DNA from 3 places in the Comamonas sp. Z1 genome. Region 1 is predicted to be linked to each of the others. Evidence: predicted binding sites of a transcription regulator. Region 1 holds the regulator's gene; each other region holds the start of a gene.

Region 1 (10,540 bases):
GATTTGTCTAGCTTGTGCCACAGATTTTGATCAGAGGCATCCTTCCGGCAACGGCGCAAAGCCTCTTTCAACAACACAAGACTTTCTGTGTTTGTAGGCACACCACCACCACCGCAGCCACCTGCGCGGGTCACTAAACTCAGGGCAAACGCGTGAGTGGTCTGTGTGGTGGGCAACTCGTTACCAACAGCAGATTTCTTCTGCGGTAGTGACTTCTTGCCAGAGTTGCCCTTCTGCTCGAGGCTGCGCTGAAGTCGATTGCGGAACTCATCAACAGAATTTTTGGCGAAGCTCAAGACCAGAATTTGTGAAGCTGGCGTTCCGTTGCGCACCAAGTGCTTAATACGCTGGATGAGCGTGGTGGTCTTGCCACTGCCAGGACTGGCACGCACTTCCACGCATGGCAGCGTGGTATGCACTATCTGGCGCTGATGAGTGGTTGGCTTCATTTGGGTTATGGTTTTATGGCCTGAAATTCAGTGAATGCATGTGCCATGCAGATAAAAAATCATCGAGAAAACACATGTTTTTTGAAAAAAAGAGCTGGTGAGATGACTCGTTTTCTTGATGTGTATTCCGAAATAATTGGCTTCTATATCAGTAGTACTCGGCCTACTTTTTGATTCGCTTCATCAGCCCGTTCCAGTCTGTTTTTTCCAGATAATGCTCAAGCTCTGGAGTCGCCTTCAGCGCGTTATGCATGATGAATTTCGCATCTATGCTGTGCTTGTCGATCCAGCGGTTTGCACGTTTGAGGTGTGCAGTGTCCGAAGCATCTGCGCGGCCACCACAGCAAGCGGCCAGCAAACGGCCCAACTCGGTTTTGCTTCGCGGCAGCGCGTAGAACTTCAAGCATTTCTCCCAGAGCTGCTTATGCTTAAAAGAGATGAGCTCTTCCAATGCGCGGATGCCGTGCTTTCCCAAAACGTCCTTACCACTCAAGCGCAGCTCAACGTGAAAGCACTCCATGGCACCGGCATCTGGACGCACATTGTTGATCTTGCTGGCTTTATCTGCGTAGACCGCCAGGACACTGCCATCACGACCACAACTTTCTGCCCTCTTACCGCAGTAAAAGGTGCCTTTACATTGAACGAAGAGTGACCTCTGGCTCGTCACTTTTACGGAACCGAGAAACGCAGTAAGTAACGCCATGCGAGCCTTGTTGGGTAAAGTCACATCGCGGGCCAACTCGACATAGGTTAGATCGGCATTGGTTTCTGCCCTCAGAATTTCATTTGCCATACGCAGGCACTTGCGCGTCGGCTGAAACAGGTCCAACTTGCACTTGCGGTTGGCCTGGAACTTGGGCTGATCGTTCGTCACAGTCAGAAAGGTGCAGTGCTCGCGCAGCTCTTCAAACTCAGCTTCTGATGCCAGGCGGTCTAGCCATATCGTCACACGATCAGCCCCATATACAGGCGAGCGAGACACCGCGTTGTTCTCGATAGTCATGATGAGTCTTCTTGAGATTGGGGGGACGTTGCAGGTGTTGCACGAAATCTGGCTTTGCATGGAAATGCCGCAAATCACGCAACACGTGCAACACAGGGATCACAGGCGGCCGCCGCGCAGATGAGAAGGCAGCGCGCTCAAGCGGCGGGAGATGGTGCTTTTGTTGCAGCCCAAGGCTTCGCCGATCTCCTCCAACGACTTGTTTTCTTCTTTACGCAGGCGATAGATTTCGCGATCCCGTCTGTCTGGGGAAACGCAGGGCAGGCAGTGGCGTTCAATGCGCCCCTCAGCATCCACGCGGATGTTTTCGATCACAGCACTGTGGCCCGTCGCTGCAAAAAAACTACCGGAGATGGGAGCGGCCGTAAACGCCGATGGGTAGCCCTGGTCAGGCTCACAGGGGCAGACTGTGAATACGCAGTTAAAGCAGGAAGACAAGTAGGCCTCTTCCTCTTTGCTAAACCCTTGAAAGATAAAAATGACCAGCGCGCCCTTGCCCGCTACTACACGCTTGAATGCAGACAAATTAGATTCGGACCAGCGCACCTTTTTGTTAGCTGCGGGGACAACCACGACATGACAGCCCTCTGCTTTCGGCGGCCCCATGAGAGCACGGCCTTCTTGGCTGCGATAGTCGGGAGGAGTCGGCGTCTTAGGGACGATTACGGAGATATTGGCTTCGCCATCGACAAAACGAGACACCTGAAATTTCAGATCACTTGCGGAAACATGATCAGCCGCGAATATCTCGACATTCTTTTGCTTTCCTACAGACAAACCGAAGATCGTGCCTTCCACGCACAAGTCAGCCGCGACTCCATAGGCAACCAAGGTGGCAGAAGCACCTACTCCTACCGAGACCCCGTAGCAGCGGGACGCGGCCAGAGGAAAAGATTTGCTAGGGACTGAAGAATTGGCTGAATCGCTGCTTTGGGCATCCTTCTTCACAGCTGGCACTGCAACTTTTTGAGCATTGATTTCACTTGGACTAGACGTACTCATGGGCTGATAACTCCTTAGTGGAAAAAATTGGCAAAGCGAAGCCCCTACACCTGTCAATCAGGTGCATACGGTATGGAAATGGAGCTGTTCGGTGAACCAGCGCTAGGCTGGGATCAGAACTTCGGTGGGTTTGCGATGAGTTCGCGGATGGCAGCGCGTGACCAGCCGACTGAGCGGGGGCCAAGTTTTACGCCTGCGGGATAGATGCCTTTGAGGACGCCGTCGTACCATGCCGCACGCGAGACTGGATATACCGTTAGAACGTCATTGAGGCGTATATAGCCATCACCATCCAAGCTAACGTTTGAGAATGGTTTGCTGCCAAACTTTTTATAATGTGCAGCGCGATCGAATGCAGCTGCGTTATCTGCAGTGATGAAGCAATCCGAGGTCTTCTTGGCGCATACTTTAGGCGCCACTGCGATGAGCCTGCGACTGGCAAACTGAGCATCCAGGACACGTTGAAATGCCTTGGTTTTGGGCATGTGGGACGGACGCTTTGGGTAACTCAGAAAAAATGGCGCAAAGGCCAAACTGCCAGATTCAGATGTATTTGAAGAGACAACGTTGTTGAGGCTCATGACGGCGTTTCATACGATTGCTGCGATGCCGTCTACTTTGCCAGCGTCCCTTCGCCCACGAAACATAGGGCACGCAGTTCAAACGTTTGTCTGTTGCTGCGCAGGCGTTTGCACCACTTTTTTCAGACTGGCAATGCGCTCTTTGCCTTCTGCATGTTTCTTAAGTCTGTCGACGAAATCCGCGCCCAGGAATTCGAGAGCGCCTTCAAACGCCTCTTTTACGACACTCTGAGACAACTGATCAATCCCGTGATCCTTGCAGAACTCCGACAACGGTGCATAGAGCCCTGCATCCTTCTTGCCTCGGCTGTGCGCCATCAGCTCTTTGGCAGGCAACTTCGGCTGCAAGCCATAGTCTTTCATGGCCAACGCGATGAGCAATTTAGCCCACTTTTTGTGCAGCGTTTCATCATGCTCGCCACCTGATGACTCTTCTTTTTTTACTGGAGATGGTCCCCTTTGCGTAGTTACTACTTCGGCTCTTCTTGGCACTGGAGGGGTCAGCTCAAAAAATTTCTGAGGTATGTCGAGCCCAGGAAACGGTTTTGTCTCCTTCACCCACTGGATGAATGGGGCCAAAAGAATGCTCGTGCTGTTGGTGACTTTTCCCCCGCCGTGACGAGCTTCAACTGGCAGAACGTCTGGTTCATTGCGAACCCAATCCTTCAAAGTCTTCAAATGCGTATTGAAACCTTTCGTTCTTGGATCGCGGCCTTTCTGTAACTTTTCTAGAACCCGCTTGTTGCCCACGATGTTGTGTACCGTACAGATAGCATCCACCAGAGTTATCGTGTGCCGCTTTTCCCATGAATCCCAAACAGGAATGCTTTTCGCCACAGACTCCTGAGGTGTAGCGCTCTGTGTTGGCGCCCTCTTATGGGCGGTTGATCCTGTTTTCTTGGCGGGCACAGGGCTAGCTTTTTGGGGTGGCGTTGTCTTTTTTACTTTCGCCGCACTCTTCGCCTTGGAGACTTTGGCCGAATCCTTTTCCGAGATGTTGTCAGTGCTCGAAGACTTTGTCGTGCGAGGCATGGTGCTCCTTCTAATTTTACGTACCACTCACTGCATCATTATTGGCGAGCAAGCGCGTCTTTCGTAAATCTCGCGATAACAGAATTTCACCGCAGCTAGCAACGCTTCTGACCAATTTTTATCGACAGCAAGCGCTTGAAAAAATTTTCAACAACTCAGCGCATAAGACCGCTTCGTTGTGATTGATCCGGAGCCACAACGCCATGAAAACAACCGTCTCCACCTGTTGCGTCCATATCGCAACAGTCCATTGACGTACAGCTACATCTGGCAAAATTCCGGAACCAAACCGGAACCAGGAATAAAAGCAAAAAAGCCTGCTACTTTTTATGTAGCAGGCTTTTCAATACCAGAAATGGTTATCTGGTAGGGCGTGGCGGACTTGAACCGACGACCAAAGGATTATGAGTCCTCTGCTCTAACCAACTGAGCTAACGCCCCAACACTGACAACAGCCGTGGCTGCCACCAGAAAAACTTCGCCATTGTAGGGCCTAACGCTTGTGACTCAGAGCATTGCTCACCAGTTTGGATGTGATATCGACAATCTGAATCATCTTGTCGTAGTGCATGCGCGTGGGGCCGATCACCCCCAAGGTGCCAACCACCTTGCCGTCGAGCTCATAGGGAGCACTCACTACAGACAAATCTTCAAACGGCACGGTCTGGCTCTCGCCGCCGATGTAAATGCGTACGCCATCAGCCTGATTGGAGAAATCCAGCAACCTAAGGATTTGCGTTTTCTGCTCGAACAGGTCGAAAGCGCGGCGCAGATTGCCCATATCGCTGGAAAAATCGCTCACGGACAGCAGATTGCGCTCGCCGGCGATCACCACATCCTCGCGATCATGGTTGCTCATGACCTCAGTGCCTACATTCACCGCTGCCTGCATGAGGCTGGCAACCTGGCCCCGCAATTGCTCCACCTCGGTCTGCAGCCGCGTGCGCACCTCCTCCATTGTCAAACCGGCGTAATGGTGATTGAGGAAATTCGAGGCTTCTATCAGTTGCGAGGACTCGTAATCCACATCCGTGAAGATCACGCGGTTTTGCACATCGCCTTCGGGCGAGACGATGATGACCAGAAAGCGCCGCTCCGACAGGCGCACGAACTCGATATGCTTGAAGACGGAGCTGCGACGCGGCACCATGACCACACCCACGAACTGGGAGAGGTTGGACAGCAGATTGGCCGCATTGGCAATCACCTTCTGCGGCTGTTCAGGCATCAGGCCGGGCGTTACAAGATCGCAGCGGTCCACAGTCAGCATGGTGTCGACAAACAGGCGGTATCCCCTGGCTGTCGGCACGCGGCCTGCCGATGTGTGAGGGCTGATGATCAGGCCCATCTCTTCCAGGTCGGCCATCACGTTGCGTATGGTGGCAGGCGACAATTCAAGCCCGGATGCACGTGAAAGAGTGCGCGAGCCGACTGGTTGACCGTCAGCGATGTAACGCTCGATCAGCGCTTTGAGCAATAACTTGGCACGTTCGTCGAGCATGATTTCATTTTAATGATGTAATTTCCCAGATGACATCCACGTTCCACCATATTGCCCTGATCGGCAAGTACCACACACCCGCAGCAGGCGTTCCGTCCGATGCAGCCAGCGAAGCGCTGCAACGGATTGCCGGTTACGTGCGCAGCCTGGGTTGTGAGGTGATTCTGGATACCCAGTCCGCCATCTATGCGGGCCTGCCCGATTACCCGAGCATGGACGTTGACGGTCTGGGCAGGCATTGCGACCTCGGCCTGGTGGTGGGCGGCGACGGCACCATGCTGGGCGTGTGCCGCCATCTGGCGCGCTATGGCACGCCGCTGGTCGGCATCAACCAGGGCCGCCTGGGGTTTGTCACCGATATCGCCCTGGACGAATTCGAAGCCTCCATCACGCCCATACTGCAGGGCGAGTACGAGGAAGACGAACGCACCCTGATGAATGCTCGCGTCATGCGCGACGGCCAGTGCGTGTTTGAAGCCCAGGCCATGAATGATGTAGTGGTCAACCGTGGCTCGACCTCGGGCATGGTGGAGCTGCGCATCGAGGTCGGCGGCAGCTTTGTCTCCAACCAGCGCGCGGACGGCTTGATCGTGGCCACTCCCACAGGCTCCACCGCCTATGCGCTCTCGGCCGGCGGCCCCATGCTGCACCCTTCGATTCCGGCCTGGGTGATGGTGCCCATCGCGCCGCACAACCTCTCCAACCGCCCCATCGTGCTCTCCGACGCTCAGGAAGTGACTATCGAGGTGGTGGGCGGCCGAGGCGACGCCAGCGCGAACTTTGACATGCAGTCACTGAAATCGCTGCAGCATGGTGACCGCATCCTGGTGACGCGCGCCGATCACAGCGTGCACTTTCTGCACCCCAAGGGCTGGAATTACTTCGACACCCTGCGCAAAAAACTGGGCTGGAACGAGGGAGGCGTCTGACCATGGCCTTGAAGCGCATCGTCCTGCGGGACTTTGTGATTGTCCAGTCACTCGATCTGGACTGGCAGACCGGCTTCACGGTGCTTACCGGCGAAACCGGGGCCGGCAAATCCATCATGCTCGACGCTCTGCAACTGGTGCTGGGCGCACGAGCCGATGCACAGGTGGTGCGCGAAGGCTGCCCTCAGGCAGATATTTGCGCAGAGTTCGATTGCCCGCCCCATCTTCATGAATGGCTGGAAGAGTCGGGTTTTGCGCAGGAGCAGGATTTGCTGCTGCGCCGCGTCATCGACAGTCTGGGCCGCAGCCGCGCCTGGATCAACGGCTCTCCCGCCACAGCCACGCAGCTGCGCCATCTGGGCGATCAACTGATCGACATTCACGGCCAGCATGCCTGGCAAAGCCTGACCCGCCCGGATGCAGCACGCGCCATGCTGGATACCTACGGTGGCATTGAAACGGCCCAGCTCAAATCGCTTTGGCTGGACTGGCGCCAGAACCATCAGGCACTGGAGCAGGCGCTATCGGCCCAGGACAATCTGCAACGCGAACGGGAACGCCTGCAATGGCAGATTTCCGAGCTGGACAAGCTGTCGCCGCGCGCCGAAGAGTGGGATGAGCTCAATGCCCAGCACACACGTCTGTCACACGCGCAGACCTTGATGGACTCGGCCCAGTCCTGCCTGCAACTGCTGGAGGATGACGATTCGGGAGCAGCCACCCCATTGGGCAGGGCCCACCACCTGCTGCAGGACCAGGAGCATCTTGAGCCTGAGTTTCAGAGCATTGCCGACGTACTGGGCTCCTGTGTGGCCCAGTTGCACGATGCCCGTCACTCGCTGCAAGCCTATCTGCGCCGCGCCGATCTGGATCCCGAGCTGCTGGCCGATCTCGATGAACGCCTGTCGCTGTGGATGCAACTGGCGCGCCGCTACAAGCGCACACCCGAGGACTTGCCCGCCCTGCTCGAAGGCTGGAAACAGGAGCTGCACCAGCTGGATGCTGCCGTCGACGTGGAGGGGCTGCGCGCCAAAGAGCAAGCCGCCCATCTCAGGTATCAGGCCGAGGCGCGCAAAATCTCGCAGCAGCGCACCCTTGCTGCACCACGCCTGTCACGCGCCATCACCCAGTCCATGCAAAGCCTGGGCATGAAGGGCGGCCGTTTCGAAGTGCAGCTCGAGCATGCCGATGCCGCCAGTCCCGCGGGCACGGACAGCATCACTTTTCTGGTTGCAGGCCATACCGGCGCCACGCCCAAACCCGTTGCCAAGGTGGCATCGGGCGGCGAGTTGTCGCGCATCTCGCTGGCCATCGCCGTGACCACCAGCGAACTGGGCCAGGCCGGGACCCTGATCTTTGACGAGGTGGACTCCGGCGTGGGCGGAGCCGTGGCCGAAACCGTGGGCCGCCTCATGCACTCGCTCGGCGATTCACGCCAGGTGCTGGCCGTCACTCACCTGCCCCAGGTCGCTGCCTACGCAGACCAGCACTACCGGGTGACCAAGCGCCCCAAGTCCAACACCACCATCAGCAGCGTGGATCCGCTGACTGGCGAGGAGCGCGAGATGGAAATGGCCCGCATGCTGGGCGGCGAGCACCTGTCCGAAGCAACCATGGCCCATGCCAGAGAAATGCTGGCCATGGCAAGATTGCCTGCAAAGCAGGCCGCAAACAGCGCCCAGCGTCCATCGGCCACCCAGGCCCGAAGTGCCAAGGCCAGCACTACAGCACGCAAAAGCGGCAAAGTCAGAGGAGTTTGAAATCATGTCCATGGAGATTGTTCTGATCAGCGGCATGTCCGGATCGGGCAAATCCGTTGCGCTGCATGCGCTGGAGGATGCTGGCTACTACTGCGTCGACAACCTGCCCCCGGAACTGCTGCAGTCCTTTGTGGAGCTCAAGCTCAACCATCAGGACGAGAAAGTGGCCATTGCCATGGATGCACGCAGCGCCAAGGGCCTACCTCAGCTGCCTGAGCAGCTGCATCGCCTCAAAAAGCAGGGGCTGATGCCGCGCATGATTTTTCTCGATGCCGACAGCAGCACCCTGATCAGGCGCTTTTCGGAAACCCGCAGGCGCCACCCTCTGTCCCCCGGCTCCCTGACGAACGAGCGCCAGGCACTGGAGCTCGATATCGAAAAGGAACGCGAGCTGCTGGGCCTGCTGCGCGACCGCTCCATCGTCATCGACACCGGCGACCTCAAGTCGGCGCAGCTGCAAAGCTATATCAAGCAGATCATCGAAGCACCCACAGGGCAGATGACGCTGATGTTCCAGTCCTTTGGGTTCAAGCACAGCATGCCTACAGACTCTGACTATGTGTTTGATGTGCGCATGCTGCCCAATCCCTTCTACGACAAGGAACTGCGTGCCTTGACGGGCCTGGACAAGCCGGTTGCCGACTATCTGGGCGCCCTGCCCGAGGTGCAGCAGATGCAGCTGGATATACAGCAGTTCCTCGAACGCTGGCTGCCGCTGCTGGCCAGAGACCACCGCAGCTATGTCACCGTGGGCATAGGTTGCACGGGCGGGCAGCACCGCTCGGTCTTTCTCGTCGAAGCTCTCGCCAGGCACTTCGAGAAGCAGTGGCCCACCGTCCGCCGCCACCGCTCACTGGATTTTCGCGACAAATTCATCCAGGTCTCTCAGCAGTTTCTGGCCCCGGACGCCATCCACCCGATCAGCTGACCCGCATGCTCAGCCCTCAGACGTCAGCCATGCAGGTGCTGCTGCTCGAAGACGACCCGGCCATTGCAAGAACGATTTGCTACGCTCTGGAACGCGAGGGCATTGCCGTCACCCACAGTCTGCTGATCGCCGATGCGCGTCAGCAATGGAGCAGGACAGCGTTTGATGTGCTGCTCATGGACATAGGCCTGCCCGATGGCAACGGCCTGGACTGGTGCCGCGAGCTGCGCTCTGCCGGCTCGATTGTTCCGGTGCTGGTGCTCAGCGCCAGAGGCGAGGAGATGGACAAGGTTCTGGGCCTGGAGCTGGGCGCAGACGACTATCTGACCAAGCCCTTCAGCCCCCGCGAACTGCTGGCGCGCACCCGCGCCCTGCTGCGCCGATCCAGGCAATTTCAGCCTGCAGCACCCGCCCAGCTTGCGAGAGCACTTCAAATAGATGAGCAAGGGCAGCGTGCCCTGATCCACAGCAAGGCGCTGGATCTAACCAGGCGCGAATATCAGCTGCTGCAGAGTCTGGTCAATGCGGCAGGCCGCATCCTGAGCCGCGACGCCTTGCTGGAGCAAATCTGGGGGCTGGACAGCGAGAGCACGGACCGCACGGTGGATACCCATATCAAGACCCTGCGCGCCAAACTGCGCGAGCGTTTGCCCGATCAGGAGCTCATCGTCACCCACCGCGGTCTGGGCTATAGCCTGAACCAGCCCGGATAGCCGGTATGCGTCTGGGCCTGCGTCTCTTCTTCGCCTTCTTCCTGATCAACGGTCTGGCCGCCTTTTTCGTACTGCGCGTCTTCATGGTGGAGATCAAGCCCAGCGTGCGCAAGGTGACCGAGGACACGCTGGTGGAGACCGCCTATGCGCTTGCCACGCTGGCCAGTGCCGACATGGAGAAAGGCAGGCTGCAAGCCGGAGCGGACAGCACGTTTGCCGCTCAGCTGCAGGGCTACACGCAAAAGCCGATACAGGCCTGGATCTGGGACACGCGCAAGACCACGCTGGATCTGCGCATCACCGTCACCGACGCCCGGGGCATGGTGCTATTCGACTCCCAGGGCAGGGACCAGGGAGCCGACTACTCGCGCTGGCGCGATGTCTATCTGACGCTGCGCGGTGAATATGGCGCACGCACCACGCGAGCCGTCAAGGAGGACGAATCCAGCAGCGTCATGTATGTCTCCGCGCCCATCATGGTGGACGGCCAGATTGCCGGGGTGCTGACCACCTCCAAGCCTTCCAGCTCGGTACAGAAAATCGTCGACGGCGCGGAGCAGAAGATTCTGCGCGGCGGCCTGCTGTTTGTGCTGCTGTCCGCCGCCGTGGGCTGTGCGGTGACCTGGTGGTTTGTGCTTC
Region 2 (10,540 bases), 190 kb from region 1:
TGGTCATCAGCATCAACGCCAGCCCCAGCCACCTGGGCAAGCGCGAGCAGCGCCATGAGGTCTTCACCCAGGCGGCGGCGCGCCACAAGCTGGCCATCCTCTACATCAACCAGATCGGCGGCCAGGACCAGATCGTGTTCGACGGCGCATCGTTTGCCGTCGAGCCCGAGGCGGGACTGGTTTTTGAAGCCAGGCGCTTCGAAGAAGATGTCTGCACGCTGGAGCTGAATGCGCAGGGCCGGTTTCAGGCCTGTGATGGCACTGCCTTGCCTGCCGTGCCGACGCAAGGCCTGCCCACCATGGAGTTCTACCGCCAGCAGATCGTGCTGGGCCTGCGCGACTATGCGCGCCGCTGCGGCTTCAAGCAGGTGGTGGTGGGCAGCTCGGGCGGCATCGATTCGGCATTGACGCTGACCCTGGCCGTCGATGCCCTGGGGGCGGACAACGTGGTTGGCATCACCATGCCGTCGAGCTACTCCTCGGCGGGCTCGGTCGACGACTCCGTGCTGCTGTGCCGCAATCTGGGCATCAGACTCTACGAGCATCCGATCAAGGAGCTGGTCACCACCTATGCACGCCAGTTCGAGGCCAGCTTTGGCGAACCGCTCAAGGGTCTGGCGCTGGAGAATCTGCAGGCCCGCGCACGCGGCACCACGCTGATGGAGTTCTCCAATGCCTTCGGTCATCTGCTGCTGACCACGGGCAACAAGTCCGAAGTCTCTGTGGGCTATTGCACCCTCTATGGCGACACCAACGGCGGTCTGGGTCTGCTCGGCGATCTGTACAAGACCGAGGTCTTCGAGCTGTCACGCCATATCAACCGCCATGCGGGCCGCGAGCTGATCCCGCAGGCCATCATCGACAAGCCGCCCTCGGCCGAACTGGCTCCCGGCCAGAAGGACGAGGACAGCCTGCCGCCCTATGCCGTGCTCGACGAGATTCTCAAATGGCATATCGAGGGCCAGCATCTGTCGAACAAGGAATATGCGCATGCAGCAGCCTTTGTGGCCAAGCTGCGCACCCAGGCCGGCGGGCCCGAGACCATTGCCCGCGTGCAGAAGCTGGTGTTCCGCAGCGAATACAAGCGCCGCCAGGCTCCGCCCATGCTCAGAGTACGCCCACGGGCCTTTGGCACGGGCCGGCAGATGCCGATTGCGGCACACTACGAATAGCAATGCCCGGCATCTGCTTGAGACAAGCTGGCAAAGCCTTGCAGCACCTTGGGTGTCGCCGAGCGCCTGGCAGCCTGTCTCGAATGCCGACTTTGGCCGTGCCGGGCCTGGTTAAACGTTTAAAAATGTGAGCTACTCTCGCTTACCCAGTAAGCGTTTAGCGCGTTTTCACCAATATTTGCCCTTGCGGGCGCCGATTTCTGTACGGGTTTCGCTCTCATGCCTCAAGCCAGTCCCAACACCTCCAGCAAGCGTGTCATCGCCGCAGCACCCGAGATCCTGCCCACCTCCGTGCCCCTGCATACCGCCGTGCTGATCGGCCGCTTTCAGCCACTGCACAACGGCCATATGGCCTTGCTGCATGCCGCACTGAAGCGGGCTCGCCAGGTCGTGGTGGTACTGGGTAGCGCCTGGCAGGCACCCAACCCCAAAAACCCGTTCAGCTGGCAGGAGCGCGCGCAGATGCTGCGCAATGCGCTATCGAAAGAAGATGCCGAGCGCGTGCGCTGCGTTCCCGTGCGCGACTATTACAACGAGCCGCTGTGGGTGCATGCCGTGCGCGAAGCCGTGCAGGCCCATGTGCCCGAAGGCGCGAGCGTGGCCCTGGTCGGGCATTTCAAGGACTCCAGCAGCAGCTATCTGGCCCGCTTTCCGGGCTGGGAGCTGATCAGCCTGCCGCGCCTGGGCCAGTTCGACGCCACGCCGCTGCGCGAAATCTTCTTTGGCGAAGGCGGCGCCTCGCCCGAGACCATGGATGCTGCTCTGGCCAGGCTTTCCTCCCAGATGCCCGAGAGCACGCTGGACTTTCTGCGCCGCTGGGCCCAGACACCGCTGTATCTGCGCCTGCAAAAAGAATGGCATATGCTGCAGGACTACAAGCGGGCCTGGGCCAAGGCGCCTTATGCACCGGTGTTCGTCACCGTGGATGCGCTGCTGCGCTGCCGTGCCAAGGGCCAGGACCAGGTGCTGCTGATCCAGCGCGGCCATGCGCCGGGCCAGGGCCTCTGGGCGCTGCCCGGCGGCTTTCTGGAGCAACGTGACAGCCTCTGGCAATCCTGCATGCGCGAGCTGCGTGAAGAGACTTGCTCCTCCATCAGCGAGGCCGATCTGCTGGCGGCCCTGCAGGCCGTGCAGGTCTTCGATCACCCGGACCGCAGCCTGCGCGGGCGTACCATCACCCATGTGCACTATCTGGATCTGGGCGTGCAGCCCAGCCTGCCCCCGGTACAGGGCGCGGACGACGCCGCCCTGGCCCGCTGGGTGCCGATTGCCGATCTGCCTCGCATGGAGGCCGAGTTCTTCGAGGACCATTTCCAGATCCTGTGCCAGTTCCTGCCCGTGACTCTGGCTCAGAGCGAGCCCGAGCTCGAGGTCGCCTGATAGAAAACCATAGCTGAAAGCGATTGACCATCAAGCGCTTGAGCTACTTTTCCCCGTTATTCCATGAGCCAGCTCCATATCCGCCCCGCCACCGAGCAAGACATCGACCTGATCCTGCACTTCGTACGTGAACTCGCCATCTATGAAAAGGCCGAGCATGAGGTCAAGGCCACGCCCGACCATGTGCGTCGCACGCTGTTCTGCGCCAACCCTTCTGTCTTTGGACTGATCTGCGAGATCGAGGGCAAGGCCGTGGGCTTTGCCGTGTATTTCTTCAACTATTCCACCTGGCAGGGCCAGCATGGCCTGTATCTGGAAGATCTGTACATCACTCCCGACGCCCGCGGCCACGGCGCCGGCAAGGCCCTGCTCCAGCATCTGGCCCGGATCGCCATGGAGAAGGACTGCGGCCGCTTTGAATGGAGTTGCCTGGACTGGAACACGCCCTCCATCAAGTTCTATGACAGCCTGGGCGCTCTGCCACAGACCGAGTGGATCCGCTATCGCATGACGGGCTCGGCCCTGCAGGCCATGGCCACGGGTGACAAACAGGCTTGAGCCCCAGACCGGATCATCCAGAGTGATGTGTGCAGCCCTTCGAAGTGATGTGCGCCCCTTTGCAGATTGAGTGTACGCAACATCAACAATGCGGCGCGTTCGCGCTTGCGCCAAAATGAATGGTTTTGCAAAACAATAACAAAGGCGGCAATCAGTGCTGACCTTTCACACTATCTCTGGAATCCAGAATGCCAAGCTATCAAGAACTCATCGCTCAGAAAAATGCGCTGGACAAGCGCATCGAAGAAGCGCGCAGCACCGAAGCCAAGGAAGCCCTGGCCACCGTCAAGCAACTGATCGCCACCTTCGGCTTTACCTCTCAGCAGGTTTTCCCCTGGAAGCCTGAAGAAAAGAAAAAGGTCGAAGCCAGGTACTACGACCCCGAAAGTGGTGCGACCTGGACCGGCCGCGGCAAGCCCCCGAAGTGGATCGAAGGCAAGGATCGCGGCCAGTACGAGATCAAGACCACGCCTACCGTGGACTTCAGCGCGCCGCGCGACGAAAAAAACCCGTTCCCGGTTCAGTAAGCGCCCCTGCCCGTTCAGCCCCCAGCAGCCTGCTCCGCCGGCAGCGGTGCCTTGAGCATGCGCACCAGGGCCGTCACGTTCAGGCATTGGATGAGCAGATCTCCGTCATTGGCACGGATCAAGCGGTCCACAAGCTGATCTGCCGCACCCGCCATTGCAGGAGCCAGTCGCAACTGCCCGCTCTCGAAGCGCACCACGCCTTCGAGATCACTGACCAGCACGCCCAGCTTGAGCCCCTGGAGCTCCAGCACGATCACCTGGCTTTGCGCCGTCCTGATGACAGGTTTGCCAAAGAGCAGGGCTCCCAGATCGAAGACCCATACATAGCCGGCCACGACTCCCTGGCTGCGCCGCGCCAGCGTGCCTACGCAATGCGGCAAGCGACCGGCAGAAACAGGAGCGATGGCCGAGGCACTCTGGGCCTCGAGCACGCAGGCAGCATCCACGGCGAGCACGCTGCGCCCCACAAAAAAGGTCGCCATCTCCATGCCGGCTGCACTGCCCTGGCTGGCCGCCGCCAGGCTTTGCACCCTGGTGTTGCGGCGAGAGACGGCCGCCAGCGCATCGTCCTGCACGGCACCAAACGCCTGCACGGACAAGGCCAGTACCTCTTCGCGATAGCCATCGCTGCGCTTGAACTCCCGGTAACCGCTGCCCGCCGTGATCGCCACCACACAATACCGGCCCTGATACACCATGGCACGGGCCATGCTCTGTCCAGGTGCCAGGGCCAGCATCTGTGGCGGCAGATCCAGCTGCATGCCCGGCTGCAGCTGCACATCCGAGGAGGACATGACCAGGCCCGAGCGGTTCAGGTAAGCCACCTGTCTGCTGGTTGCGCCTCCTGCCTGCACGCCGGTCACGCCTTCCAGCATGGCCTTGAATTCACGCTGTGCATGGAACACCAGGCCAATCCCGCCCAGCACCACGCCATCGGCATTGCGTATGGCCGCGTGATAGACATAGGTCGCGCCGTCATCCTCGTGCTGCACACAGGGGCGCCATGGCGAGACGTGATAGGCCTGGGTCCCGCCCAGCGCCAGAACCTGGTGCAGGCTGTCCATCTCTATATAAGTGCCCAGCAGCCCACGGACCGCGGCATCCGGGCGGCCTCGCTGGCTGACGGCCACGACCCTGCCGCGAACGTCATAGACCATGATTTGCTGGTAGACCGTATACAGGTCGTGAATGGCGGTGAGCAGCGCACAGGCCTCGCTCACCTGATCCGGGGCCGTCTCGCCCAGGGCCTGGTCCTCGAGCAATTCGGACAGCTGCGGCGTCAAGGCCCACCAGCGGCAGTCGTTGGCACGCTCGTAGAGATTGCGATCGAGCAGATCCACCAGCAGACTGGTCAACAGGCTGTTGTCTCTCAGTGCGGTATTGAGCACCGTGCCGTAGAGCGCATCGATGGACTGGGAGAAGACCTCGTTGGTCCTTGCCCCGGTCTCGCCAATCTGCTCCAGCACGGCCTGCAGCCGCGTGTTGTCCATCTGCTTGCCTGCCGTCATGACGCGGCCGTTCCAGACCACACGACGTATGGTGTCCGCTGCGCTGCGTATGGCGTGCAGGGGTGGGCAGAAGCGATGTGCATGTGCCAGCAGGCCCTGGGCCACCGCGGCATCCAGCCCATCCAGACCCGCTTGCGATTGAAGACCGAAGGCCAGCTCCAGCGGCGTCATGATCTGCGCCCGCCAGCCCTGGGGGCCCATATAGCCTTGATAGCCTGCCGAGGCCGCCGATTGCACCAGATAGGTGCGTCCGCCATGTACATACAGCGAATCCGCACCATCACGGTGAGGCCGCACGTTCGCACCCACGCCAATCCAGTGCGGATCGCTGCTGGCCAGCACCAGTCCCCGATCATCGAGCAACAGGGCGATGCTGGTCTGCGCCTCTGGTGCGCCACTGCCGTCGACCTGGTCGCGGCCGCTCCAGATGCCTTGCATCTCGCCATCAAAGTCAAAACACAGGCACAGCACGCCAATAGGCTGGCGGTTGCCGGCGTGCAGCATGCGATGCGCATAGATCAACGCGCTGCCGTGCCCCGGCAGCAGGTCGGTGGCGCCGAAACTCTGCACAAAGCCCTGGCTTTGCAGAGCGCGGGCAATCAATGCATCCCGGCATGACTGATCTGCGGCCTGACTCCTCTCGCGCGCACTCGCTCGCACCTGGCCTTCGGCATCCAGCAGCAGAATGTCCGCGTAGACCGTGTACTTGCTGCGGTAGGCACGCAGACGCTGGGTGATGGCCGCCTCGTCGCCATCCGCTGCGGCCATGAACTGGCACAGCATGGCGTCGGTCGCCAGAAACCCCACGTCGGCCGTGCGCTCGTAGAGATTACGCACCAGGGTATCGATCAGATGCTGTGCCTGACTGGCCAGCCCCGCCGTCACCCCCGTCACAGCCTGCATCACCATGGACTGCACCAGGTCCTGCTCCAGGCGCTCGAAGCCGCCGCGCGTGGCGGCCATCATGGGCAGCAAGGCCTGCGCTTCCTGTGGGCAGTTCATCTTGGCGGAGGACTCTATGAGCCGCCACATCAGATTCAGCTCCCTGAGCGAACTCTCGCAGCGCCCGACCTGGCGCATATGGGGAATGAAGACATCTGTCTGCAACAGGTCTTGGGCGCGCTGCGCCGGGGCAGTCATGGTTTCTGGAGGCATGTTTTGGCAGAGCAAAAGCCAGGCCTATTTGTAAAAACACGTTACACATGACTAAGAACAAACCCTGTTTCCTCGCAGATTTGTCCTGCGACCGACGGGGGAGAGGTCTTGAAAGCTCAGGAATTTGCCTTATTATTAGCACTCAATGGGGTTGAGTGCTAACAGCTTGACCCTAGATATTCCGAATGTCGGCCAGGATGGCTGGCAAGTCTTGTTTCAACTTTGTTGATGTATTTAGGAGTTGGTATGAACCTGCGTCCCCTGCACGATCGCGTGATCGTCAAGCGCCTCGAAAACGAAACCAAGACAGCCTCGGGCATCGTGCTCCCTGATGCTGCCACCGAGAAGCCTGACCAGGGCGAAGTGCTGGCTGTGGGTCCCGGCAAGCGCAATGACAAGGGCGAGCTGATCGCTCTGAACGTGAAGGTCGGCGACCGCGTTCTGTTCGGCAAGTACTCTGGCCAAACCGTGAAGATCCACGGCGACGAGCTGCTGGTGATGAAGGAAGACGACCTGTTCGCAGTCGTCGAGAAGTAATCCTTCCCGAACACATTCTCCTCTTCATGGCTGTCGGCGACTGATTGACAAGCGCTGGCAGCCCAATTGAACCTCATTCTTTAGGAGCCAAAAATGGCAGCAAAAGACGTAGTTTTCGGCGGTGAAGCACGTGCACGCATGGTTGAAGGCGTGAACATCCTGGCTAACGCAGTCAAGGTTACCTTGGGCCCCAAGGGTCGCAACGTGGTTCTGGAGCGCTCCTTCGGCGCCCCCACCGTGACCAAGGACGGCGTGTCCGTGGCCAAGGAAATCGAACTCAAGGACAAGCTGCAGAACATGGGCGCCCAGCTCGTGAAGGAAGTGGCCTCCAAGACCAACGACATCGCTGGTGACGGCACGACCACCGCTACCGTGCTGGCCCAAGCCATCGTGCGCGAAGGCTCCAAGTACGTGGCCGCCGGCCTGAACCCCATGGACCTGAAGCGCGGCATCGACAAGGCTGTCGCCGCCCTGGTGGAAGAGCTGAAGAAGCAATCCAAGGCCACCACCACTTCCAAGGAAATCGCTCAAGTGGGCACGATCTCCGCCAACTCCGACTCCGACGTGGGCGAAATCATCGCTCAAGCCATGGACAAGGTCGGCAAGGAAGGCGTGATCACGGTTGAAGAAGGCAAGAGCCTGGCCAACGAACTGGATGTCGTCGAAGGCATGCAATTCGACCGCGGCTACCTGTCGCCCTACTTCATCAACAACCCCGAAAAGCAAGCCGCGATTCTGGACAACCCCTTCGTGCTGCTGTTCGACAAGAAGATCAGCAACATCCGCGACCTGCTGCCCACGCTGGAAGCTGTGGCCAAGGCCGGCCGTCCCCTGCTGATCATTGCCGAAGACGTCGAAGGCGAAGCCCTGGCGACTCTGGTGGTGAACACCATCCGCGGCATCCTGAAGGTTGTGGCTGTGAAGGCTCCCGGCTTCGGCGACCGTCGCAAGGCCATGCTGGAAGACATCGCCATCCTGACTGGCGGCAAGGTCATCGCTGAAGAAGTGGGCCTGTCGCTGGACAAGGTGACTCTGGAAGATCTGGGCCAGGCTGCTCGCGTCGAAATCGGCAAGGAAAACACCACCATCATCGACGGTGCTGGCGCTGCTGACGAAATCGAAGCCCGCGTGAAGCAAATCCGCATCCAGATCGAAGAAGCCACTTCCGACTACGACCGTGAAAAGCTGCAAGAGCGCGTGGCCAAGCTGGCCGGCGGTGTTGCCGTGATCAAGGTTGGCGCTGCCACCGAAGTCGAAATGAAGGAAAAGAAGGCCCGCGTGGAAGACGCCCTGCACGCTACCCGCGCTGCTGTGGAAGAAGGCATCGTGGCCGGCGGTGGCGTGGCCCTGCTGCGCGCCAAGCAAGCCGTTGGCGCCCTGGCTACCGGCAATGCCGAACAGGACGCCGGCATCAAGCTGGTTCTGAAGGCCATTGAAGCACCTCTGCGCGAAATCGTGGCCAACGCCGGTGGCGAGCCCTCGGTGGTTGTGAACGCCGTGCTGAACGGTTCCGGCAACTACGGCTTCAACGCTGCCAACGACACCTACGGCGACATGCTGGAAATGGGTATCCTGGATCCCACCAAGGTGACTCGCACTGCTCTGCAGAACGCCGCTTCCGTGGCTTCCCTGCTGCTGACCACCGAGTGCATGATCGCCGAAGCCCCCAAGGCTGACGCAGCTCCTGCCATGCCCGACATGGGCGGCATGGGCGGCATGGGCGGCATGGGCATGTAATTGCTCTGCTGCTGACCGGGTGGTTTGCTCCACCTGGTTTGCCCACAACAAAAAGGCCGCATTTGCGGCCTTTTTCTTTTGCGCCGAGCTTCACGAGCTGCTCCGAGCATAAAAAAGCCAGCCGATATCGGGCTGGCTTTTTTATGCAGAGATTCGCCTTAGAAACGATGACGCAGACCGATGGTGATACCGGTACGCTTTTTCGCACCATTGGAGTCGAGCATCACGCCCGCACCGCCCTTGGTCTTGGTGTGATCCACCGCGAAATAGGCGTCCGTGCGCTTGGAGAAGGCATAGTCAGCCACGGCAACGATAAAGTCGGCCTTGCCATTGAAGGCGCCAGTCGCCGATCCCGATTGCTTGGCATGGTAGTAATGCAGACCTGCATTGAGCTGCGGCGTGACCTGGTAGCCAAAGCCAACCTTGAACATCTCACGCTTGTTAGCAAAATTTCCGGGCGCATTACCCGCGATAAAGCCACCATTGGAAGAGCCTGTCCAATATGCATTGAGCAGGCCGGCGTCAAAAATGGCACCAGCCCCCGCAGCACCGAGACTATCCTTGACCTTGTTCTGGCCGTAACCAGCCATCAGATACAGAGGCCCGGTGCGATAGGAGCCGCCCAGTGTCCAGGCATCCACATCGGTGCCGGCCGGCAAGGTGGAGCGCTGGAAAGCACCACCCACAGAAATTCCGTCGGCAGAATAGCGCAGATAGCCGCCTGCGGTTTTCAATGCCAGACCACCTGGCGTCATATCAATACTGCCGCCCTTCTTGGCAAAGGTATTTCCTTCGTCAAAAGAATACTGCAGCCCTGCACGAACCGGCCCGAACTCGGCAACGTACTTGAGCATATTGTTTGCACGCGCGCCCAGAGACATGCCGATTTCAGGCTTGTAGGCATCCATATAAGGGGAATATGGGAACGATGCATAGGTAGAGGTCACCAGATCAAACAGCACGTTGTATTGGCGCCCCATGGTTACCTGACCAAAGCTGGTGCTGCGCAAGCCCACCCAGGACTGCGCAAAGTAAGGCTGAGCGGTGCTGGGCGTGCCCGAATCCGTCCAGAAACGATTTTCCAGGTTGGCAATCGCCGACAAGCCACCACCCAGATCTTCCTTGATATTGATACCCCAGCGGCTCTCCGACATGCCGCCACCGATCATTTTGGTCAGACCGCTTTTATTCGGCCCCTCATTAGTCGTGTGACGAATCGCTGCATCCACAATGCCATACAGTTGCACGCTGCTTTGTGCATAAGCCATTGTTCCCAGAGAACCCAGCACAGCCAAAGCCAATGTTTTTTTCACAAATGAAGATGTCATTGTGTTGCCTCTCTCTTAATTCACTAACAGTTGGTGGAAATTTCATTCTAGAAATGCTTTCTCCGGCAACGAGAGCTTTGGCACAAGCACAACACAGGCCTTTCCCTCTGGGGACAAACCTCTCAGCAAACACCCTTTCAGGTTTAACCCCAGAAATAAAAAAGGCCTGTCTTTCGACAGGCCTTTTAGCTTTTAAGCAATTACTGGCTTATGCCAGCAATTGATTAGAAAGCGTGGCGGATACCCACTTGCACGCCAGCTTGGTTGCGGCCGGAACCGTCAGCCTTCAGGCCCACGGTGTCGCTCACACCCTTGGCAGCCAGGGCCATTGCAGAACCGTCTTGGTTCTTCAGGTAAGCCACAGTGCCGTACAGGGCAGTGCGCTTGGACAGGTTGTGCACATAGCCCAGGGACAGCTGGTGAGCCTTGGCAGGACCTTCTTGGTCGTAGTAGGCGTATTGAGCCTTCACTTCGCCCACGCCACCCACGGGAGCGGACACGCCCAGCAGGTAGTTACGGAACTTGGCGCTGGAGCCAGCATCGGGCTTGTACTTGATTTGCTGGATGTTACCCACAACCTTGGCCACGCCAAAGTTGTAAGAAGCGCCGATGGACATTTCGTCACGATCGCCAGCAGT
Region 3 (10,540 bases), on a different contig from region 1:
TGCAGGCCATCGTGCTGGCAGTGCCCGCCACCGAGCAGGTACCCACGCTGGCGACGAGCTGATTGTTGACGTCGGAAATTTCCTCAGCATCAATTTCTTCGGCACGAAATTTTCCCCAGTAGCGCCGGCAATCGGTGCACGCACCCACTCTTTCGCTTCGATGCGATCCCGTGAGCATGGAGCCAGTAACCAGTTGCACTGCCGGCAGTCCGACCGAAGCAGCTCCCATCAGCTGAGCCGGCACCGTCTTGTCACACCCCCCGATCAACACGACCGCATCCATGGGTTGCGCTCGCAGCATCTCCTCCGTGTCCATGGACATGAGGTTGCGCAGATACATGCTGGTCGGCTGGGAAAAGCTCTCGTGCAGCGAGATGGTCGGGAAGTCCATGGGCAGACCACCGGCCATCAGGATGCCGCGCTTCACTGCCTCAATCAATTGCGGCATGTTTCCGTGGCAAGGGTTGTAGGAGCTGCCTGTGTTCGAGATACCGATCACAGGCCTGTCCAGCGCCATGTCGGTATAGCCCGCTCCCTTGATAAAGGCCTTGCGCAAAAAGAGAGAGAAACCGCGATCACCGTAGTTGGTGAGTCCTTTGGAAATGCCGCTCGAAGCGGCTTCCGGATGAATCGTGGCTTGCTGGCCTGGCTTGTTCGTCATGGGAGGGTTAACCATTGTTGATGCACTGATTATTAATAATATTATTGATTAAAAGAAAAATCGAGCGCTCAAACAAGAAAGCGCATACCTGAAAACCCTAAAGGAGACTTCATGAAACCCACAGAACTCGTTAATCCGGGCATGCGCCGCCGCAAGCTCATTAACCTGGTTGCAACCGCCCTCGTCGCATCTGGTGCATCGGGAGCAGCCTGTGCGCAAACTGACTACCCCACCAAACCCGTGAGGCTGGTAGTTCCCTATGCGCCGGGTGGAGCGACCGATGTCATTGGCCGCGTTCTTGCCAAGCAGCTTTCAGACGCACTCGGGCAGCAGTTCGTCGTCGACAATCGCGCCGGAGCTGGCGGTAGCCTTGGTGCAGGTCAAGTCGCCAAATCACCTGCCGATGGCTACACCTTGCTGATGGGTGCATTCACAAGCCACACCATCAATGCAGCGCTGACGCCTGCTGCGGCTCCTTTTGACATCCATAAGAGCTTCTCTCACATCTCGGTCGTAGGTACCGTTCCACTGGTATTTGTGGTCAACCCCAATGTTCAGGCGAAGTCCGTCAAGGAACTGGTAGCGCTTGCCAAGGCCAGCCCCGGCAGCGTCACGTTTGCATCCGCAGGCAATGGCTCGCCTCAGCATCTCTCGATCGAGATGTTCAAGCGTCAGACACAGGTTGAAGTCGTTCATGTGCCCTACAAAGGCAGCGGACCCGCTCTTTCCGATCTGCTCGGCGGTCAGGTCAATGCCATGATTGACACCGTTCCTGCCGCACAAAGCCAGATCAAGGCAGGCAAGCTCCGGGCCCTGGCCACCACGACCAAAGAACGCGTTGCCTCGATTCCAGACATCGCTACTGTCGTGGAAGCTGGATTTCCAGACATGCAGGTCAGCTCCATGTTTGCACTTTCGGCTCCTGCAGGAACTCCAGGTGCAGTCATTCAGAAGATCAATTCAGCGCTGAAAGTGATTCTGTCCAAGCAGGATGTCAAGGACTCCATGCTCGCCCAGGGCACTATTGCTACCTACAGCACGCCGGACGAGTCGGCCAAGATCATCAACGCTGAATACGCCAAGTGGGCCCGATTGATCAAAGACAGCGACATCAAGGCTGAATAAGCGAAGATAACGGAGCTCCAGGACGCTGCAGCTCCGCTACCTATACTCTGGTGGTGGAAGCCAACCTATCAACCAAAGACCTGAGAGCGGTAGTAGCCCTGAGCCAGACCAAGAGCTTTGGTCAAGCCGCCCTCCTGGTTCACCTCTCCCAATCTGCGCTGTCGGCCCTGATTGCGCGTGTAGAAGCCCAGATCGGAGCAAGACTGTTTGAGCGCACCACTCGCGCTGTCGAGCTGACCGATGCGGGGCATGTTTTTATTGCCCATGCCCAGGAGATCTTGCGAGATACGCAGCGAGCTCTACAGGCCGTGACGGACACCGTCCAGCTCAGAACGGGATCGGTGACGGTTGCCGCACTCCCCTCTTTGGCCGCCTCGCTGCTGCCAAAGGTCTTTGCCGAATTCACGCGGATTCATCCCGGGGTACGCTTGTCCTTGCTTGATACCTTATCTGGCCCTGCGTTTGATCTCGTTCGTGATGGCAAGGTCGACTTTGCACTCACTGCAGCAGATCCCAAGCAAGAAGACCTCGCCTATGAGCAATTGATGGAGGACCAGTTCTTTCTCATCTGTCCCGATGACCACCCTCTATCCAAGCAGGCAGGTCCCGTCGCGATCGAGAACACCTTGGACTACCCGCATGTCTCCATGCCCAGTTCTGCCAGCGTCCGGCAGTACATTGATGCGGATCTGCACTCAAAAGGGCTTTATTTCGCTCCTGTCTTTGAAGTTGACCATATTGCAACCATCGGAGCCCTGGTCAGTGCTGGTCTGGGCATCAGCGCACTGCCTGAAACAGCCGTATCGCTGTTGCAAGCTGGCCGCCTTGTGCAGATTCCTTTGTCGCCCCCTGGAATTCAACGCCCCTTGGGCATGGTGATGCGCCGCCACGCACCTCGAAGCTCGGCGGCCAAGGCATTGGAGGCGTTAATCAGAGCGAGCCTGCACAACCTGGCCTTTCATTCAAGCTAGAGCACTGCTGCAGATTCCGCAAAAGAGAGAGGTCGAAGGGAATGTAAAAAATTCTCCACGAATCGACACGAGCCGCCTGAACCGTCAAAAACCAACAAAAGCTGTGGGAACTTTGTCTTTAGCACTCTCTCTAACGGAGTGCTAATATGAAGATCATGGAAGAAAGGAAACCTGCAATGAAAACTGCCTCCGGCTCCATTGCTACTGCCTTGGCGCCCGCGAACCCCTGGGCGCTGGTACCTCCGCTGGGCAACCTGGATGCCTATATCTCGGCGGTCAATCGTATGCCAATGCTCACCCTTGAGGAAGAGCAGGACTACGCTCGCAAGCTCAAAGAACACAATGATCTGGACGCCGCCGGGCGTCTGGTGATGTCCCACCTGCGTCTGGTCGTCTCCATCTCGCGCCAGTACCTGGGCTATGGTCTGCCTCACGGCGACCTGATTCAGGAAGGCAATGTGGGCCTGATGAAGGCTGTCAAACGATTCGACCCCGATCAGGGCGTGCGTCTGGTCAGCTACGCCATGCACTGGATCAAGGCGGAAATCCACGAGTACATTCTGAAGAACTGGCGCATGGTCAAGGTCGCCACGACCAAGGCCCAACGCAAGCTGTTCTTCAATCTGCGCTCGATGAAGCATGACCTGAAGTCCGATGCCGCCATGGCGGACGAAGAGCTGGCCCTGCGCGAGACGCTGACCTCGAACGAAATTGACGCGGTTGCTGCCAAGCTCAACGTCAAGCGCGAGGAAGTCATCGAGATGGAAACCCGTCTGGCCGGTGGCGATGTGCTGCTGGATCCTTCTCCCAGCGACGACGGAGAGCAGGCCTTCGGCCCCATCGCCTACCTGGCTGATGCCAGCCACGAGCCTACCGCCATGCTTGAATCACGTCAGCGCGATCATCTGGCGACCGATGGTCTGGTCATGGCCCTGGAGGGACTGGATGACCGCAGCCGCCGCATCGTTGAAGAGCGCTGGCTCAAGGTCAATGACGACGGCTCTGGCGGCATGACGCTGCATGAGCTGGCTGCCGAATACGGTGTGAGCGCCGAGCGCATTCGCCAAATTGAGGTAGCTGCCATGAAAAAGATGAAAAAAGCGCTGGCCGAGTTTGCGTAAACGCCAACTTGCGCTCCAAGCCTTTAAAAGGCTGAAATGCTGAACCTCAAACCCGGATAATTTCCGGGTTTTTTATTTTTCGGCATTGATGCATGTTCTCATGCACACCGATCGCCTATCAAGAATTCAAAAGAGACCTGCCATGCCTATTCGCACTTCGCACATCTTGAAGAACCTGTCCCGCCGCAGCCTGGTTGCGGCAGGAGTCGCCATGGTGGCGACAGCAATGGCTCCGGCCGTCCTGGCAGCCGACAACTGGCCCGACAAGCCCCTTCATCTGATCGTGGGCTTCCCCGCAGGCTCCTCGCCCGACCTGACAGCCCGTGCATTGGCCGAGCCATTGGAGAAGAAGCTGGGTCAGACCATCATCGTGGAAAACCGCGTGGGAGCCGGCGGCAATATCGCCGGCGAATATGTCGCCAAGGCTGATGGCTACACCTTCAGCGTGATGATCAACGGCAATATGACCATTGCCAAGATGCTCAACCCTGCCGTGCGCTATGACCCCATCAAGGACCTGCAGCCCGTGAGCCTGATCGGCGTGGCTCCGCTGGTACTGGTGGCCCCTGCGTCGGCCCCACAAGGCAAGGCCTTTATGGAAGCGGCCGCCAAGGCTGGCGACAAATGGAGCTATGGCTCGCCCGGTGTCGGTACCGTGGGCCATCTGGGCATGGAACTGCTCAAGAGCCGCTCGGCCATCAAGGCCGTGCACGTGCCCTATACCGGCTATCCTCAAGTGTTCAACGGCATTCAGGGCGGCGATTTGAAGCTGTCCATGCTCCCTCCGGCACTGGCCATGGCACAGATTCAGGCCGGCAAGCTGCACGGCATTGGCGTAACCTCTGCAGCACGCAGCCCGCTGGCTCCCGGCCTTCCCAGCCTCAAAGAGCTCGGCGTCAACAACTTTGATCTGGAAATCTGGAACGCCGTGGCTGCGCCCAGGTCCATGCCCAAGGCCCATGTGGACAAACTGGCGGCTGCCGTCAGCGAGATCGTGCGTACGCCCGAGATGCGCCAGAAGCTGTCCATGCAAGGCTGGCAAGCCGTGGGCAGCTCGCCCGAAGGCCTGAGCAACCGCATCCAGCAGGATGTGAAGGCGCTGGGCACCATCATTCGCGAGCAGGGCATCACGGCGCAGTAAACACGCCCCCTGAGCCGCTTTGCGGCTTCCCCCGAGGGGGGACGACAGCCTCGCTGCGCGGCGGCGCTTGCTCGCTGTCACGCAGATGACGTGCGCCAGTTTTCCTCCATCCCACACGCTGAAGCCACTCCGGGTATCAACGAGAGCTACTGCGGCGTCCTTTATCATGCGCCCGACAGGCATGGGTTTACGCTATGCCGTCGGGCGCATTGTTGTATCTGGGGCAGCGCCACCGCTTTTGGAGCCTTCATGGACGCTGGTACCTGGTTCACGCAGCTCAATGCCTGGCAAGTCATGGCATTGGGCCTGGTTTTTTTCGGGCTTATTTATCTTCTGGGCGGCCTGCTCATGGGCGCTCTGACGGCATCTCTTGCCCGTGCCGGTATTGGTAGGCCACTGGATATACGTCCGCTCAAGCCCGACCAGTTGCAACGTGAATGGCGCCAGTCCTTTCATTCCATACTGATCTTCGGCATAGGCATGATCGTCCCCTGGGGCTTTCTGCAACTGGGCTGGGCCCAGCTCTCGCCCACAGCCAGTGCTGGACGCATCGTTGTGGAGATCTTTGCGCTGCTGATCTGGAACGATGTGCACTTCTGGATCAACCACCGCCTGCTGCACACGCGCCGCCTAGTGCGCTATCACGGCGACCATCATCGCTCCGTGGTGACCACGCCCTGGTCCACCTACAGCTTTCACCCCATCGAGGCGCTGATGCTGGGCAACATCATCTTGCTGCCCATGCTGGTGCATGACTTCTACTTCTGGTCGCTGGCCTCGGTGCCGGTGCTGAGTCTGATCCTGAATCTGATCGGCCACTCCAACTACGATTTTTTCCCCTCAGTCTCAGATACCCATCCACTGGCCGCCAGCCGCCGTCACCATCTGCACCACGCGCGCCCGGCAGGCAACTATGGCTTTGCGCTGGCCTTCATGGACCAGATCATGCGCACGCGGGTCGCAGACAACACCCCCAAAAGCTCCAGTCACTGAATGAGCAGGCACCCAGGCCAGCGCCGGTATCCAGTCCTGCGCCACTGGCGGGACTGGCAATCCGTCTTCTACATGATTCTGCTGCCGCTGCTCGTGTGGTGGCAGTGGAGGCATGGCTTCAGCTTCATTCTCTACAGCATCGAGCTGTTTCTGACATTGGGAGTAGGCGTGATTCATCACAACCACACCCATGTGCGCATGTGGTGGGGGCGCTGGACCAACCGCTTCACCGATTACTGGCTGACCCTGCTTCAAGGCCACCCCACCTTTGTGTTCTGGCCCGCCCATGTGGCCAATCACCATCGATTTCGCCATGGACCGCGCGATCTGGCACGCACCTACCGGCCAGAATGGGGCGGCGATACCAATCATCTGTGGGGCTATCTGATGCACCCGGTGCAGGCGGCTTTCGTGCTGTATCCGCTGTTCTTTCGCTGGCTGAACAATCTGCACCGTCACTGGCCTGGCGCCTTTCGCTACTGCATGGGGCAATACACGCTGTGGCTGGGAAGCTGGAGCTTCTTTCTCTGGCTGGACTGGCAAAAGGCGTTGATCTTCATCATTCTTCCCCAGTTGCACGGCCTGCACTGGCTGCTGGCTACCAACTATCTGCAGCATGCCCACGCCGATGGAAGGCCGATGACCAGAGCGCAGCGCAATACTCCAGGTATCGAGCTGAACTACGCGCGCAACTTTGAAGGCCTGGTCAACCCCCTGCTTTTTAATATTGGCCTGCACACCGCGCACCATGAATGCCCGCATGCCCACTGGTCCGAACTGAGCGGGCTGCATGAGCACATTTACCGCCAACGGGTCACACCTGCATTGAACGAAGGTGGCCTGCTGCCTTATATGGGACGCGTGTTTGTATTGGGTCTGGTCTGGCCCGCGGCAAGAACCCAGCCGCAGATGCCGCCCGACGCTGTGAAGTAAAAACCTGTTGAGGATCTATGCCTGTTGCCTATTCCAAGGTCTATCTGCAATCTGCCGGCATGTTTCTGCCTGGTGCCCCGGTGGACAACGCTGGCATGGATGCGTTTGTAGCACCGCTGAACCGCATCTCCGAGCGCATCAAGCGCCGCATCCTGGCCGAAAACGGCATCCAGACCCGCCACTACGCCATTGATGGCGAAGGCCAGACGGTGTTCAGCAACGCCCGCATGGCTGCCGGCGCCATCGAGGAGACCCTGGCCCTGGCCGGCAAAAAGCTCGGCGATGTCGGCTTTCTGTCCAGTGGCTCCTCGGGGGGCGATGCGCTGATGCCCGGCTTTGCCAGCATGATTCAGGGCGAAATGGCCGCCCCGCCCATGGAAACGCTTTCTGTGCATGGGGTCTGCGCCGCCAGTGTGGGGGCCATGCAAGCCGCAGCCATGGCTGTGGAGAGCGGCGCCCATGCACTGGCCCTGTCGGTGGCCAGCGAAATGCCCTCGCGCCTTTTCAAGCGCTCGCGCTTTGCAGCCCAGGGCTATGACACCGATTTCGACGCCCACTTTCTGCGCTGGATGCTGTCCGACGGCGCGGGCGCCGTGTTGCTGGGCGGCCCCAAGGCCCTGCCCCAGGCCAACGGACTGCGCCTCAAGCTCAAGTGGACGCACCAGCGCAGCTTTGCCGGCGACTACCCCGTGTGCATGCAGCTTGGCATGACGGCCGATCGCGGCAAAAGCCATCTGGACTTCCCTGCCTGGAGCGATGCCGAGGCCGCAGGCGCTCTGGCACTGCGCCAGGACATTCGCCTGCTGCCACATCTGTTCGATGTCTGCATTCACGAATATGCAGCCCTGGCCCACCAGGGCTGGGTGCCCGAGCGCGGCATAGACCACTTTCTCTGCCACTATTCGTCGGAGCGCTTCATTCCCGTGGTCGACGAGCTGCTGGGCAAGGCCCAGCTCAGCATTCCACGCGAGCGCTGGTGGAGCAATCTGGCCTGGCGCGGCAACACGGGTGCAGCCTCCATCTTCATCATGCTGTCGGAGTTTCTGCAAAAGCAGGGCCAGAGTCTGAAAGCAGGCGACACCGTACTCTGCTTCATCCCCGAGTCGGGCCGCTTCACCGCAGGCTACATGCTATGGGAAGTAGAGCTGGATGCGATTACCGAGCAAGCTCCAGAGGCCAGTTTCCCGTGGAAATCTGCACAGTCAGCGGCGCTGCCGGATGATGCTCTTCCCGATGTATCCACCATCGCCGCCCCCCATGACCCGGCCGCTGCGCCATCGCAGCTGGCGCCACTGCTAACCGAGCTCGCCAGCATCTGGCAGGACTACCGCAGCAATGTCTGGCGCACGCCCCTGCTCCATCGCATGCGCACACGCCAGTTGCAGATCACCGACTATCTGCGCTGGATGAGCCACTGGATTCCCCAGGTGCGCGAAGGCAGTCTGTGGATGCGCGAAGGCGCGGCCTCGCTGACCGGTGACTACGCCACGCTGGCCTCGCTGATCGACCTGCATGCAGGTGAGGAGCAGAACGACTTCAAGATTCTGCACAGCGACTATCTGAAGGCCGGCGGCACCGAGACCGACATCAACCGCCTGCGCCGCAACCCCGGCGGCGAAGCGCTCAATGCCTATCTGCACAGCCTGGCTGCCACGCCCAACCCGATCGGCCTGCTGGGCGCCATCTACATCATCGAAGGCACGGGCCAGCGCATCGTTCCCAGCCTGCTGCCCCTGCTACGCCAGAGCCTGCCGCTGCCGCCCGATGCCTTCCGCTTTCTCGAATACCACGGTGCCAACGACGAGAACCACCTGGAGCGCTGGCTGCTGGCCGTGCAGATGGCGCTGGAGCTGGACAGTGAAGGCACGGCCCAGCAGGCCATACTGCAGACCGCACGCAACACGGCCGCCATGTACCTGATGCAGTTCCAACATGTGCTGGCCGAGCGATAACTAGAAGCAGCAAAAAGCACCGGGAGGATTCATGAAGAACGAGTTCAACGACCATGTCTGGGACGAGCGCGACCCCAGCCCCTGGCTGGCGCTCTACCTCGACCAGAGCACACCTTTGCCCGATGACGTCAAAGCTGCCTGGCTGCGCGACTGCAGCAGCAGCTCGCGCCAGTTCTTTCTGCCGGCCATGCGGCCGCTGGCGCGGCTGTCCATGATCGTCATTCAGGCGCTGAAGATCTTTCTGCCCAAGCGCTGGTCGCACTCCATGCTGCTGCACCGCCTGCTGGCCTTCGGCATGAAGAAGTTTCTCTCGCCAGAGGCCAACTGGCTCATCATGCGCCACTTTCATCTGGGCTCCCAGGTACTGGCCTTCGTCGCCGCCAATGCCCCGACCAAGGTCAGCACCGCGCCCTTGATGCCCATGGAAATCGACGATGTGAAGGACGAGCTGTTTCTCAAGCACGACCTCAACCTCTTCAACTTCGTGATTCGCCTGAACAAGGCACTGCGTGAGAACGGGCAGGAACTGGTACCCGTGGCCGAGCCCGATTTTTCCATGATCCGCGAGCCCGATCTCAGGCTCGAAGACATGCCGCGCGGGCGCTTCAACGTCATCGACCTGCAAAGCGCCATCGAGCTGTACACGCCCATCTACCAGCTGCTGCTGACCGACAACGACTTCTGGCGCGCCAGCAACTCGCTGCAGCTCGACGAAACCGTTGCCATTTACTGCGCCAAGATCCTGGCCTCGCCAGAGCATCTGGTGCTGCTCAACAACAAGCATCCCATGGTGCCGCTGTCCACCCTGTATGCGGCCTACCGCCTGGTGCTGCACGGCCTGTCCACCGAGATGCTGCACTCGCTGCTGACACGCATGGCCAACGGCGAGCACCCCATTCCCGCGCGCGAGCTAGCCAAGATGCACCGGGCCGCCGAGACGGTGATGGATCAGACCGCCGCACAAAGCTGAACCATGGACCCACAGAGCAACCGCATCACAGGCGTTCGCATCGACGAGCAGACCATCTGGCTGGCACTAGCAGATGGACGTGAACTGGCCGAGCCCATCAAACGACATATCCGCCTCGAAAAAGCCACACCCGAGCAACGCCTGGCATGGGTGCTGAGCGACGAGGATCACGGTCTGAACTGGCCGGCGCTGTGGCAGCCATCTCCCGAAGGCATGGTCAGCGTCTGGGACCTGGATCAGGACAGTCTCTACAACCAGGCTATGGGCGCGCTGCTCGCCGCCCAATGGGACATCACCCGGATATCTCCGGTCCAGCGTGAACTGGTGGCTCTGTGGCGCATGGAAGCCGATATCAACAACGGCGGCTTTCTTCAGTTTCTGGGCAACTGGGGAGTGGAGAACCATCAGCTCCCCCTGCAGGCTCTGCAGGCCATAGGCGCTCCCCTCACGCATCAATGTCTGCAAGACATGTTTGCGGTACTCAAGCGCTTCGAGGAGACGTCAGAAAATGTGGACTTCTCCGATCTGCCTGCACTGCTGACGGACGCCGAGCATGAGCAGTTGCAGGAACTGGAAGAAGCCTTCTGGGACTACCCGGAGCCTTTGAACAAGCTGGTGGTCATGCACTACGGACCCGTCCAATGAAGTCTGAAAACAAATCCAGCAAGACCTA

Evidence for each region. The regulator HrcA, encoded in region 1, represses chaperone genes, less so after heat shock. The targets are predictions, from matches to a motif close to TTAGCACTCNNNNNNNNNGAGTGCTAA.
Region 2: groES (co-chaperone GroES) is a predicted target of HrcA. The motif match lies at 6,436-6,462, and genes of this name have one in related genera.
Region 3: rpoH (RNA polymerase sigma factor RpoH) is a predicted target of HrcA. The motif match lies at 2,876-2,902, and genes of this name have one in related genera.

Annotation. Positions count from the first base shown of each region.
Region 1 is NZ_VOQT01000005.1:388,700-399,239, reverse strand. Features, by position in the region: gene FSY45_RS12780 (UvrD-helicase domain-containing protein) at 1-449, opposite strand, end outside; gene FSY45_RS12775 (hypothetical protein) at 613-1,455, opposite strand; gene FSY45_RS12770 (sigma factor-like helix-turn-helix DNA-binding protein) at 1,555-2,457, opposite strand; gene FSY45_RS12765 (AlpA family transcriptional regulator) at 2,571-3,038, opposite strand; gene FSY45_RS12760 (ChaN family lipoprotein) at 3,117-4,070, opposite strand; tRNA gene FSY45_RS12755 (tRNA-Ile) at 4,435-4,511, opposite strand; gene hrcA (heat-inducible transcriptional repressor HrcA) at 4,564-5,571, opposite strand; gene FSY45_RS12745 (NAD kinase) at 5,601-6,500, shown strand; gene recN (DNA repair protein RecN) at 6,503-8,260, shown strand; gene rapZ (RNase adapter RapZ) at 8,265-9,188, shown strand; gene FSY45_RS12730 (winged helix-turn-helix domain-containing protein) at 9,218-9,901, shown strand; gene creC (two-component system sensor histidine kinase CreC) at 9,907-10,540, shown strand, end outside.
Region 2 is NZ_VOQT01000005.1:202,083-212,622, reverse strand. Features, by position in the region: gene FSY45_RS11865 (NAD+ synthase) at 1-1,172, shown strand, start outside; gene FSY45_RS11860 (bifunctional nicotinamide-nucleotide adenylyltransferase/Nudix hydroxylase) at 1,392-2,552, shown strand; gene FSY45_RS11855 (GNAT family N-acetyltransferase) at 2,616-3,110, shown strand; gene FSY45_RS11850 (H-NS family nucleoid-associated regulatory protein) at 3,299-3,637, shown strand; gene FSY45_RS11845 (chemotaxis protein CheW) at 3,652-6,285, opposite strand; gene groES (co-chaperone GroES) at 6,547-6,837, shown strand; gene groL (chaperonin GroEL) at 6,931-8,574, shown strand; gene FSY45_RS11830 (porin) at 8,733-9,902, opposite strand; gene FSY45_RS27830 (hypothetical protein) at 9,875-10,126, shown strand; gene FSY45_RS11825 (porin) at 10,127-10,540, opposite strand, start outside.
Region 3 is NZ_VOQT01000028.1:32,744-43,283, forward strand. Features, by position in the region: gene FSY45_RS25745 (IlvD/Edd family dehydratase) at 1-661, opposite strand, end outside; gene FSY45_RS25750 (tripartite tricarboxylate transporter substrate binding protein) at 773-1,786, shown strand; gene FSY45_RS25755 (LysR family transcriptional regulator) at 1,837-2,757, shown strand; gene rpoH (RNA polymerase sigma factor RpoH) at 2,934-3,878, shown strand; gene FSY45_RS25765 (tripartite tricarboxylate transporter substrate binding protein) at 4,021-5,019, shown strand; gene FSY45_RS25770 (sterol desaturase family protein) at 5,269-6,012, shown strand; gene FSY45_RS25775 (fatty acid desaturase) at 6,013-6,945, shown strand; gene FSY45_RS25780 (StlD/DarB family beta-ketosynthase) at 6,963-8,897, shown strand; gene FSY45_RS25785 (hypothetical protein) at 8,929-9,867, shown strand; gene FSY45_RS25790 (DUF4375 domain-containing protein) at 9,871-10,512, shown strand; gene FSY45_RS25795 (immunity 22 family protein) at 10,509-10,540, shown strand, end outside.